Regions from separate parts of the Microbacterium sp. Soil_C_42 genome, predicted to be linked through region 2. Evidence: predicted binding sites of a transcription regulator. Region 2 holds the regulator's gene; the other holds the start of a gene.
What was found. The regulator HspR, encoded in region 2, represses chaperone genes until heat shock. The targets are predictions, from matches to a motif close to AAGTTGAGTCNNNNNGACTCAACTT.
Positions count from the first base shown of each region.

Region 1: the regulator HspR is predicted to act here: its motif matches at 2,147-2,171, upstream of AC3A46_RS00785 (ATP-dependent Clp protease ATP-binding subunit).

Region 1 covers NZ_JBDGJU010000001.1:178,823-183,029, reverse strand. The annotation lists gene AC3A46_RS00805 (class I SAM-dependent methyltransferase) at 1-529, opposite strand, end outside; gene AC3A46_RS00800 (MarR family winged helix-turn-helix transcriptional regulator) at 620-1,039, shown strand; gene AC3A46_RS00795 (DUF3817 domain-containing protein) at 1,100-1,564, shown strand; gene AC3A46_RS00790 (VOC family protein) at 1,648-2,019, opposite strand; gene AC3A46_RS00785 (ATP-dependent Clp protease ATP-binding subunit) at 2,186-4,207, shown strand, end outside.
Region 2 covers NZ_JBDGJU010000053.1:4,800-9,006, forward strand. The annotation lists gene AC3A46_RS18255 (collagen-binding domain-containing protein) at 1-1,473, shown strand, start outside; gene AC3A46_RS18260 (heat shock protein transcriptional repressor HspR) at 1,538-2,008, opposite strand; gene AC3A46_RS18265 (DnaJ C-terminal domain-containing protein) at 2,140-3,138, opposite strand; gene AC3A46_RS18270 (nucleotide exchange factor GrpE) at 3,154-3,771, opposite strand; gene dnaK (molecular chaperone DnaK) at 3,774-4,207, opposite strand, start outside.

The DNA.
Region 1 (4,207 bases), on a different contig from region 2:
CGCGCGCGACGAGCACGCGCGACTTCTGTCGGGCGTGCGTGACGTCGAGCCGGGTGAAGCTCGCGCGCAGCACGTCGTTCATGGCGAGCGTCATGTGCTTCACGCGGCCCCCGGCGAAGACGACGACGTCGGGTGCCGCGTGCGCGGCGATCAGCCCAGCGATGTCGCGAAGAGCGTCGAGTGAGCGCGGCAGTCGCAGCAGCACGACGCGCGCGTCGCGCACGAGTGCGGGTGAGAGGGGCAGCGACGTGAATGCGTCTCGGAGCCCGAAGCGCTCGGCGTTGGCCGCGAGCGCGCGCTCGCCCGTGAGCGGGTCCTGATGGACACGGATGGCGCGACCGCCGTCCGAGGCTGCGCCGAGCGTGAGCGCACCGTAGCCGTCGCCGATCACCACGAGCCCGCCGTCGCCCGCGTCGGTTCGGACGGGGGCGGACTCGTCGAGGAGCAGCCGGTCCGCGGCATCCGTCGCCACGAGGTCGGGAGCCTCGACGTCGGGCCACCGGCGCAGGTCGTCGAGCGAGAACGTCACCGTCCCACGGTAGCTGGACGGGCGGCGCCCGGTTCCGGGAACTGCGGACGAATGCGTGCCGTCCCGAGGCAGCGGGACTAGCATTCAACGGTGCCCGACCGTGCGTTCAGTCCCGTCATCTCGCTGCTGACCGTGGCCGCCGTATGGGACGCGCACCTCGGCGCGCAGCTGCGCGATCTCGGGCTGACCACGCGGAAGTACGGACTGCTCGCCCACATCGAGGCGACGCCGGGAATCTCGTTCAGCGAGCTTGCGCGGCGTTCGCAGATCACCGTGCAGTCGGCGCACTCCGCCGTGCAGACCCTCGTCGCCGACGGGCTCGTCGCGGATGCGACGAAGCACGCGGGCGCGGCATCGGATCTGCGCGTGACCGACCGGGGCGGCGAGGTGCTGCACGCCGCCGAACAGCGGCTGGCGGCTCTCGACGCCGGACTCGCCGCGGGGGCGCCGGCGCTCGCCACGGCGCTCGAGGGGCTGCATGAGCAGCCGTTCGGTCTCGCTCCCGAGTAGATCGCGCCATCCTCGGCCAACCTTCAGAAAGCCTGAAGCGCTTTCAGTTAGGCTGAAGGTGTGTTCCGCAACCCCCACACCCTGTTCCGTGCGCTCGCGATCCTCGAGGCGATCTCGTGGACGCTCCTCATCACCGGCCTCATCCTCCGTGCCACCACCGACTGGGCTCTCGGCGTCACGATCGGCGGCGGCATCCACGGCTTCATCTTCCTGTCGTACGGCGCGACCGTGATCCTCGTCGCGCTCAACAACCGCTGGCGCGTCGGACCGACCGTGCTCGCGCTCGTGAGCGCCGTCATCCCGTATGCCACGATCCCGGCGGAGCTGTGGCTCCAGCGCAGTGGTCGTCTTGCGGGGGACTGGCGTCTCGAGGCTACCGACGACCCCCGCGACGCCACCTGGTACGACCGGCTGATGCGGTGGTTCCTGCGGCGGCCCTGGGTGCTCGGCGCCCTGATCGCGCTCGCGGTCGTGCTGCTGTTCGTCGTGCTCCTCATCCTGGGCCCGCCCGGAGGCCGCGACTGACCACACCCCACCCCGGCCGCCTCACTCCCTCGGGAGCGGGGTGGCCGCATCGTGTCGTGGACCGGTGGCGGATGCCCCGCGGCTCAGCGCCAGTCGGGCAGCTGCTGCAGCGTCCAGGTGTTGCCGTCGGGGTCGTCGAACTGGACGAACCGGCCCCAGTCCTGCTCGTCGACACCGCGCCCCTCGACGCCCTTCGCCCGCAGGTGGGCGAGCGCCTCGTCGGCGTCCGGCACGACGATCTGAACCGTGTTCTGATGGCCGGGCTCCAGGGTGTTGCCGAGACCGGTGCCGAAGGCGATCGAGCAGGCGGAGCCGGGTGGGGTCGCCTGAACGAAGCGGAGGCCCTCGACGGGCGTCTGGTCGTGGTCGATGTTCCAGCCGATCCTCTCGTAGAACTCCTTCGCGCGGTCGACGTCCGTCACCGGCACGAAGATGAGCTCGATCTTCCAGTCCATCGTGTTCCCTCTCGTCTTTGAAGCAGGCCCCGTGGAGGAGACGTTACGCCGGGGGTCTGACATCCGCCGCGCGGGAATACTCGCGGACGGGTGCGGTTGAACTTGACAATGCCTGTGTCAAGTTCATAACTTGATACTCCTCCGCTCAAGTTTCAGGAGAGATGGAATGCCAGAAGACTTCACCCCTCAGACCGGCGACGACGCGAGCTCGTTCGACGAGTTCCTGGCGCGCTACCTCGCGGGCGAGCGCGCCCGTGCCGAGCGCTCGATCGACCTGAGCCGCTACCTCGGGGCCCGTACGCAGGAGCTGCTCCAGCGCGCCGGCAAGTACGCGCTCGAGCGCGGGCAGCAGGAGCTCGACTCGCTGCACGTCCTGCGCATCCTCGTGGCCGAGGCTCCCGCGCGCGACGCCGTGCAGCGCATCGGCGCCGACGCCGACGCGATCGCGCGCGCCACCGAGGAGCGCCTTCCCGCCGCCACCGCGGCGGCCGACGTCGACGGGGCCCTCGTGACCTCGTCCGTGCAGCGCGCACTGTTCCACGCGTTCCAGGTCGCCCGCTCGTCGGGATCGACCTATGTCGACCCCGAGCACCTGTTCTTCGCCCTCGTGCTCGCGCAGGACACGCCCGCCGGCCAGGTGCTGGCACGTGCCGGCGTGACGGCCGAGGCGCTCATGCAGGGTGCGCGCGAAACCGTGACGCCGGGTGAGAGCACGCAGACGGAGGTACGGCCCGAGGACGCAGCATCCGACACCCCCATGCTCGACACGTACGGCACCGACCTGACGGCGCGCGCCGTCGCGGGCGAACTCGACCCGGTGATCGGGCGCGCCGACGAGATCGAGCAGACGATCGAGATCCTCAGCCGCCGCACCAAGAACAACCCGGTGCTGGTCGGCGAGGCCGGCGTCGGCAAGACCGCGATCGTCGAGGGACTCGCCCAGGCGATCGTCGACGGTTCCGTGCCCGAACAGCTGCTCGGCAAGCGCGTGATCGCGCTCGATCTGCCGGCCATGCTCGCGGGCACCCGCTACCGCGGCGACTTCGAGGAGCGTCTCACCAAGACGATGGACGAGATCGCCGCGCACAAGCGCGAGCTGATCGTCTTCATCGACGAGGTGCACACGGTGGTCGGCGCCGGTGGCGCCGGCGACGGCGGCATGGACGCGGGCAACATCCTCAAGCCCCGCCTCGCGCGCGGCGAGCTGCACCTCGTGGGGGCGACGACGCTCAAGGAGTACCGCGTCATCGAGAAGGACCCGGCTCTCGAGCGCCGGTTCCAGCCGGTGCGCGTCGGCGAACCCTCGATCGAGGACGCCGTGCTCATCCTGCGCGGCCTCAAGCCCGCCTACGAGGAGCACCACGGCATCGTCTACACCGACGAGGCGCTGCGTGCGGCCGTCGAGCTCAGCGACCGGTACCTGAGCGAGCGCGTGCTGCCGGACAAGGCGATCGATCTCATCGACCAGGCCGGCGCCCGACTGCGCCTGCGACTGGGCTCGAAGGTCGACGTGTCGGGTCTCCTCGAGCGTCTGGCGACGCTCGAGGCAGACAAGAACGCCGCGGTGTCGGCGGAGCACTACGAGGAGGCGTCGCAGATCCGCGACCAGATCGCCGAGGTGCAGGGGCGTCTCGAGCGCGCCACCGCCGCCGGTGCTGCCGTGCGGACCGACGCGATCGTCGACGAGCCCGAGATCGCCGCGGTGATCAGCCGGGCCACCGGCATCCCGGTGAACCGCCTGACCGAGACCGAGCGCGAGCGCCTGGCGTCCCTCGAGGACGAGCTGCACGACCGCGTGATCGGCCAGGAAGACGCGGTGACCGCGGTCGCCAAGGCGGTCCGCCGCAACCGCACCGGCATGGGCGACGCCCGTCGCCCGGTGGGGTCGTTCCTCTTCCTCGGCCCGACCGGCGTCGGCAAGACCGAGCTCGCCAAGGCACTCGCCGCGTCGCTGTTCGACGACGAGGGTGCGGTCATCCGCTTCGACATGAGCGAGTTCGGCGAGCGGCACACCGTGTCGCGGCTCGTCGGCGCCCCTCCCGGATACGTCGGCTACGACGAGGCCGGGCAGCTCACCGAGCGCGTACGGCGCAACCCGTACTCGATCGTGCTGTTCGACGAGATCGAGAAGGCGCACCCCGACGTGTTCAACCTGCTGCTGCAGGTGCTCGACGACGGGCGTCTCACC
Region 2 (4,207 bases):
GGCTATGAGGTCACCTACAACACGAACCCCGCCCCCGAGCGGGCGACCCTTCCCCTGCCGGTCGGCGAGCCCCAGCTGATCGAGGACCTCGAGACGGGCGCCGAGACGCTGGAGCTGGCCGAGCTTGCGCCGACGTTCGAGGGTGAGACCGTGGCGAACGTCGACGACTGGGTGCCGCCCGTCTTCAACGTCACGGTCGACGGCGTGACGACGGCGTACCAGCCGGACGGCTTCGGGGACGTCGTGGACATCCCCCTGCCGCCCGACTCGACCACCGACATCGAGATCGAGGTGGCGAACGCGCTCAAGGAGGGCACCTTCACGATCTCGAAGGAGTTCGACGGCGTCCCGCCCGACCAGGTGCCCCCGGGCCTCGAGTTCACCGTCGCGTGGACGGCGTACTTCCCGACGACGGAGCCCGAGGACGTGATCCAGCAGGGCGTGCTGCGGGTCCCCGGCGACGGTGCGCCGGTCGGCCCCGTCGACGACGCGGGCGAGCCGCTGCTGTTCCCCTACGGCACCGTCGTGACGTATGAGGAGCAGGTCGCGCCGGCCATCGGGTACCTCTCCTGGCTCGGCGCCGCGTTCGACCTCGAACAGCTCACGATCGGCGCCGAGGACCAGGCCGTGGTGCACGCGACGCTGACCAACGACGCGTCACTCATCGAGGGAACATTCCTCGTGCAGAAGAACATGGACGGCATCGATCCGGACGACCTTCTCGTCGACTCGTTCACGATCGACTACGTGGCGCACCTGCCGAGTCGCGACGTGCTGGTGGGCCGGTTCGAGCTGCCTGCCGACGGCACGCCGGCGGGTCCGGTCGACGGCCAAGGCGACCCGATCTCCTTCCCGATCGGCACGATCGTCAATCTCCTCGAAGAGGAGCCCGACGCGTCCGCGCTGCCGCCGGGCTACGAGTGGGGCGAGACGACGTGGAGCCCGGCGAGCTTCGTCGAGATCGGGCCGGGCGAGACGCCTCCCGTGCTCGAAGTGACGAACTCCGTCGTCGCGATGACCCGCTGGGCCGTCACGAAGGTCGTCGCGGGCAGCGGTGCGTCGTCGGTGCCCGCGGGGACCACCTTCCCGGCCGACTGGTGGCTCGACGGTGTCGCCCAGCCCCGCATCGAGCTCGAGCCGAACGTCACGATCACGTCGCCGTACTTCCCGGTCGGCACCGTCATCGAAGCACGCGAGGCGGACCTGCCGTCGATCCCGGGGGTGGACTGGGGGACGCCGACGTGGACGGTCGACGGCGAGGCCCTCGTCCCCGATGAGGACGGCAAGGTCACGCTGCCGATGTCGGAGGTGCGCGTCCCGCAGACGGCGGAGCTGACGCTGACCAACACCGCGACCACCCGCCCGCTTCCGGCGACGGGCGGTGGCGGTTTCTCGCCCCTCGTCCCGCTCGGAGCCGTCGGCCTGATCGCCCTCGGCGTGCTGCTGGCCGCCCGACGCGCGCGACGCGTCTGACGCACCGCCGCGAACGCACGCGAAGAGGGAGGGGACGGCATCCGTCCCCTCCCTCTTCGGTGAGTCAGCCCGCCGGGCTCTCGTCGGGAGGTTCGCTCTGCTGCGCGAGCGACGCGCGCGGACGCCACACCACGACCTCGGTCGCCCGGCGGACGCGCGTGCCATGGCGCAGCGTCACGACGGAGCCGGTGGATCCGGCCGCGAAGACGCGGGCGCCGGGTCGCTTCTCGAGTTCGGCGCGCATGCGGTCCTCGAGGTCGCGGACGCGGCTGTGCAGCTCCTGCACGCGGTTCTCGAGCTCGAGGATGCGCACGATCGCCGGGAGGCCGATGCCGTCCGACGACATGCGGGCGACTTCGCGCAGCTGCTCCACGTGGCGCAGCGAGTAGCGCCGCGATCCGCCCTGCGTGCGGGCGGGGACGACCAATCCGAGCCGGTCGTACTGGCGAAGCGTCTGCGGATGCATGCCCGACAGCTCGGCGGCGACGGCGATCGCGAAGATCGGGGCATCCTCGTCGATGTCGTGCTCGGTCATCTCGTCACCTCCTCGTCCCCGGTCGTTGAGCGAGCGACGAACGAGCGAGCCGAACCGCCTCGAGCCGGCCACCGGCGCCGGGTCCGGGGCGTGTCGACCCGCTTCGCTCGCTCAACGGCCGTGTACATCGGTCAGCCCTGCGCCTTGGCCATGAGATCGGCGCGCGGATTCTCCTTCGGCTCGAGGCTCTGGAAGCGCTCGAGCGCTTCGCGCGCGGCCTCGTCGAGGTGGGACGGCACAGCCACCTGCACCTCGGCGAGGAGGTCGCCCGTGCCCTTGGCCGTCTCGACACCGCGGCCCTTGACGCGCAGCACACGGCCGGAAGGCGTGCCCGGGGCGACGCGCAGCCGCACCGGATCGCCGCCGAGCGTCGGCACCTCGATGGTGGCGCCCAGCGCGGCCTCGGTGAACGTCACGGGCACGGTGACGCGCAGGTTCAGCCCGTCGCGCGTGAACACCGGGTGCGGACGGACGGTGACCTGCACGACGATGTCGCCGTTCTCGCCGCCGTCGGGCGAGTGACGCCCGCGGCCGCGCAGCCGGATCTTCTGCCCGTCCGAGACACCGGCGGGGATCTTCACCTTGAACGGCTTGCCGTCCTCGCCCGCCAGCGTGATGGTCTCGCCCCTGGTCGCCGTGACGAAGTCGATGGTCGTGCGCGCCGTGACGTCGGCACCGCGCGTCGGGCCGCCGAAGCCGCGGTAACCGCCGCTCGGCTGCCCGAACCGCCCGGAGCCGAAGCCGCTGCCGCCCTGCTGCTGGTTGAACATCGCGAAGATGTCGTCGAAGTCCTCGGCGCTCTGGTACCGAGCGCCGCGGCCCTGATTGAACATCGAGAAGACGTCTTCGAAGCCCCCGGCGCCGCCCGGGCCACCCGACGTGAATCGAGCGCCCGAGCCCATCGCGCGGATCTGGTCGTACTCCTTGCGCTGCTCCGCGTCGGAGAGCACCGAGTACGCCTCGCTGACCTCCTTGAACTTCGCCTCCGCGGCCGCGTCACCCTGGTTGGAGTCGGGGTGGTACTTCCGCGCGAGCTTGCGATACGTCTTCTTGAGGTCCGCCTCGCTGACGTCCTTGGAGACGCCGAGCACCGAGTAGAAGTCCTTGTCGAACCAGTCCTGACTGGCCATGGAGCCTCCTTCGGGCTACTCGGCGGGAACCGCGACGACGACCTTCGCCGGACGCAGTTCCACCGAGCCGAGGCGGTAGCCGATCTCGACGACCTCGACGATCGTGGTCTCGGTCGCGCCGGGTGTCGGCACCTGGAAGATCGCCTCGTGGTGCTGCGGATCGAACGCCTCGCCGGTGGCGCCGTACGTGGTGAGCCCGATGCGCTCGGCGACGCCGCGGAGCTTCTCGGCGATCGCCGCGAAGGCGGAGCCCTGCTCCAGGTCGCCGTGCTTCTCGGCGCGGTCGAGGTCGTCGAGCACCGGGAGGATGCCCTTCGCGACCGCGCCCTGGGCGCGCTCGATCTCGACCTCGCGCTGCTCCTCGGTGCGGCGGCGGTAGTTGGCGTACTCGGCCTGCAGTCGCTTGAGGTCGTTCAGCAGCTGCGACTCGAGGTCGGCGAGGACGGCGTCCTCGGCCGCGGCGTCGGCGTTCTGCGCAGCGCCGATGATGTCGTCGACAGTGAGCTCGTCGTCCTGCCCGTCCTGCGGCGCGGGGCCGGAGGCGTTCGCCTCCGACCCCACACCCTCAGGCCGGACCTCGTCGCCGTCGCCCGGTTCTTCGACCGGTTCCGGGTTGTGGTCCTTGTTCGCCATGGTTACTTCTTCTCGTCCTCTTCGTCCACGACCTCGGCGTCGACGACGTCCTCATCGGAGTCGGTCGGCGCCTGCCCGTCACCGGCGTCGCCGGCCGCAGCATCAGGAGCGGACTGCGAAGCCTGGCTCGAGGCGTAGATCGCCTCGCCGAGCTTGCCCTGGCTCTGGTTCAGCTTGTCGAACGCGGCCTTCACAGCGTCGTCGTCCTCGCCCGCGAGCGCAGTCTTGAGAGCATCGACGTCGCCCTGCACCTCGGTCTTCACCTCGGCGGGAAGCTTGTCCTCGTTCTCCTTGATGAGCTTCTCGATCGAGTACGAGAGGGTCTCGGCCTGGTTGCGCACCTCGGCGGCCTCGCGACGCTTCTTGTCGTCGGCGGCGTGCTCCTCGGCCTCGCGCACCATGCGCTCGATGTCGTCCTTCGGCAGCGACGAGCCGC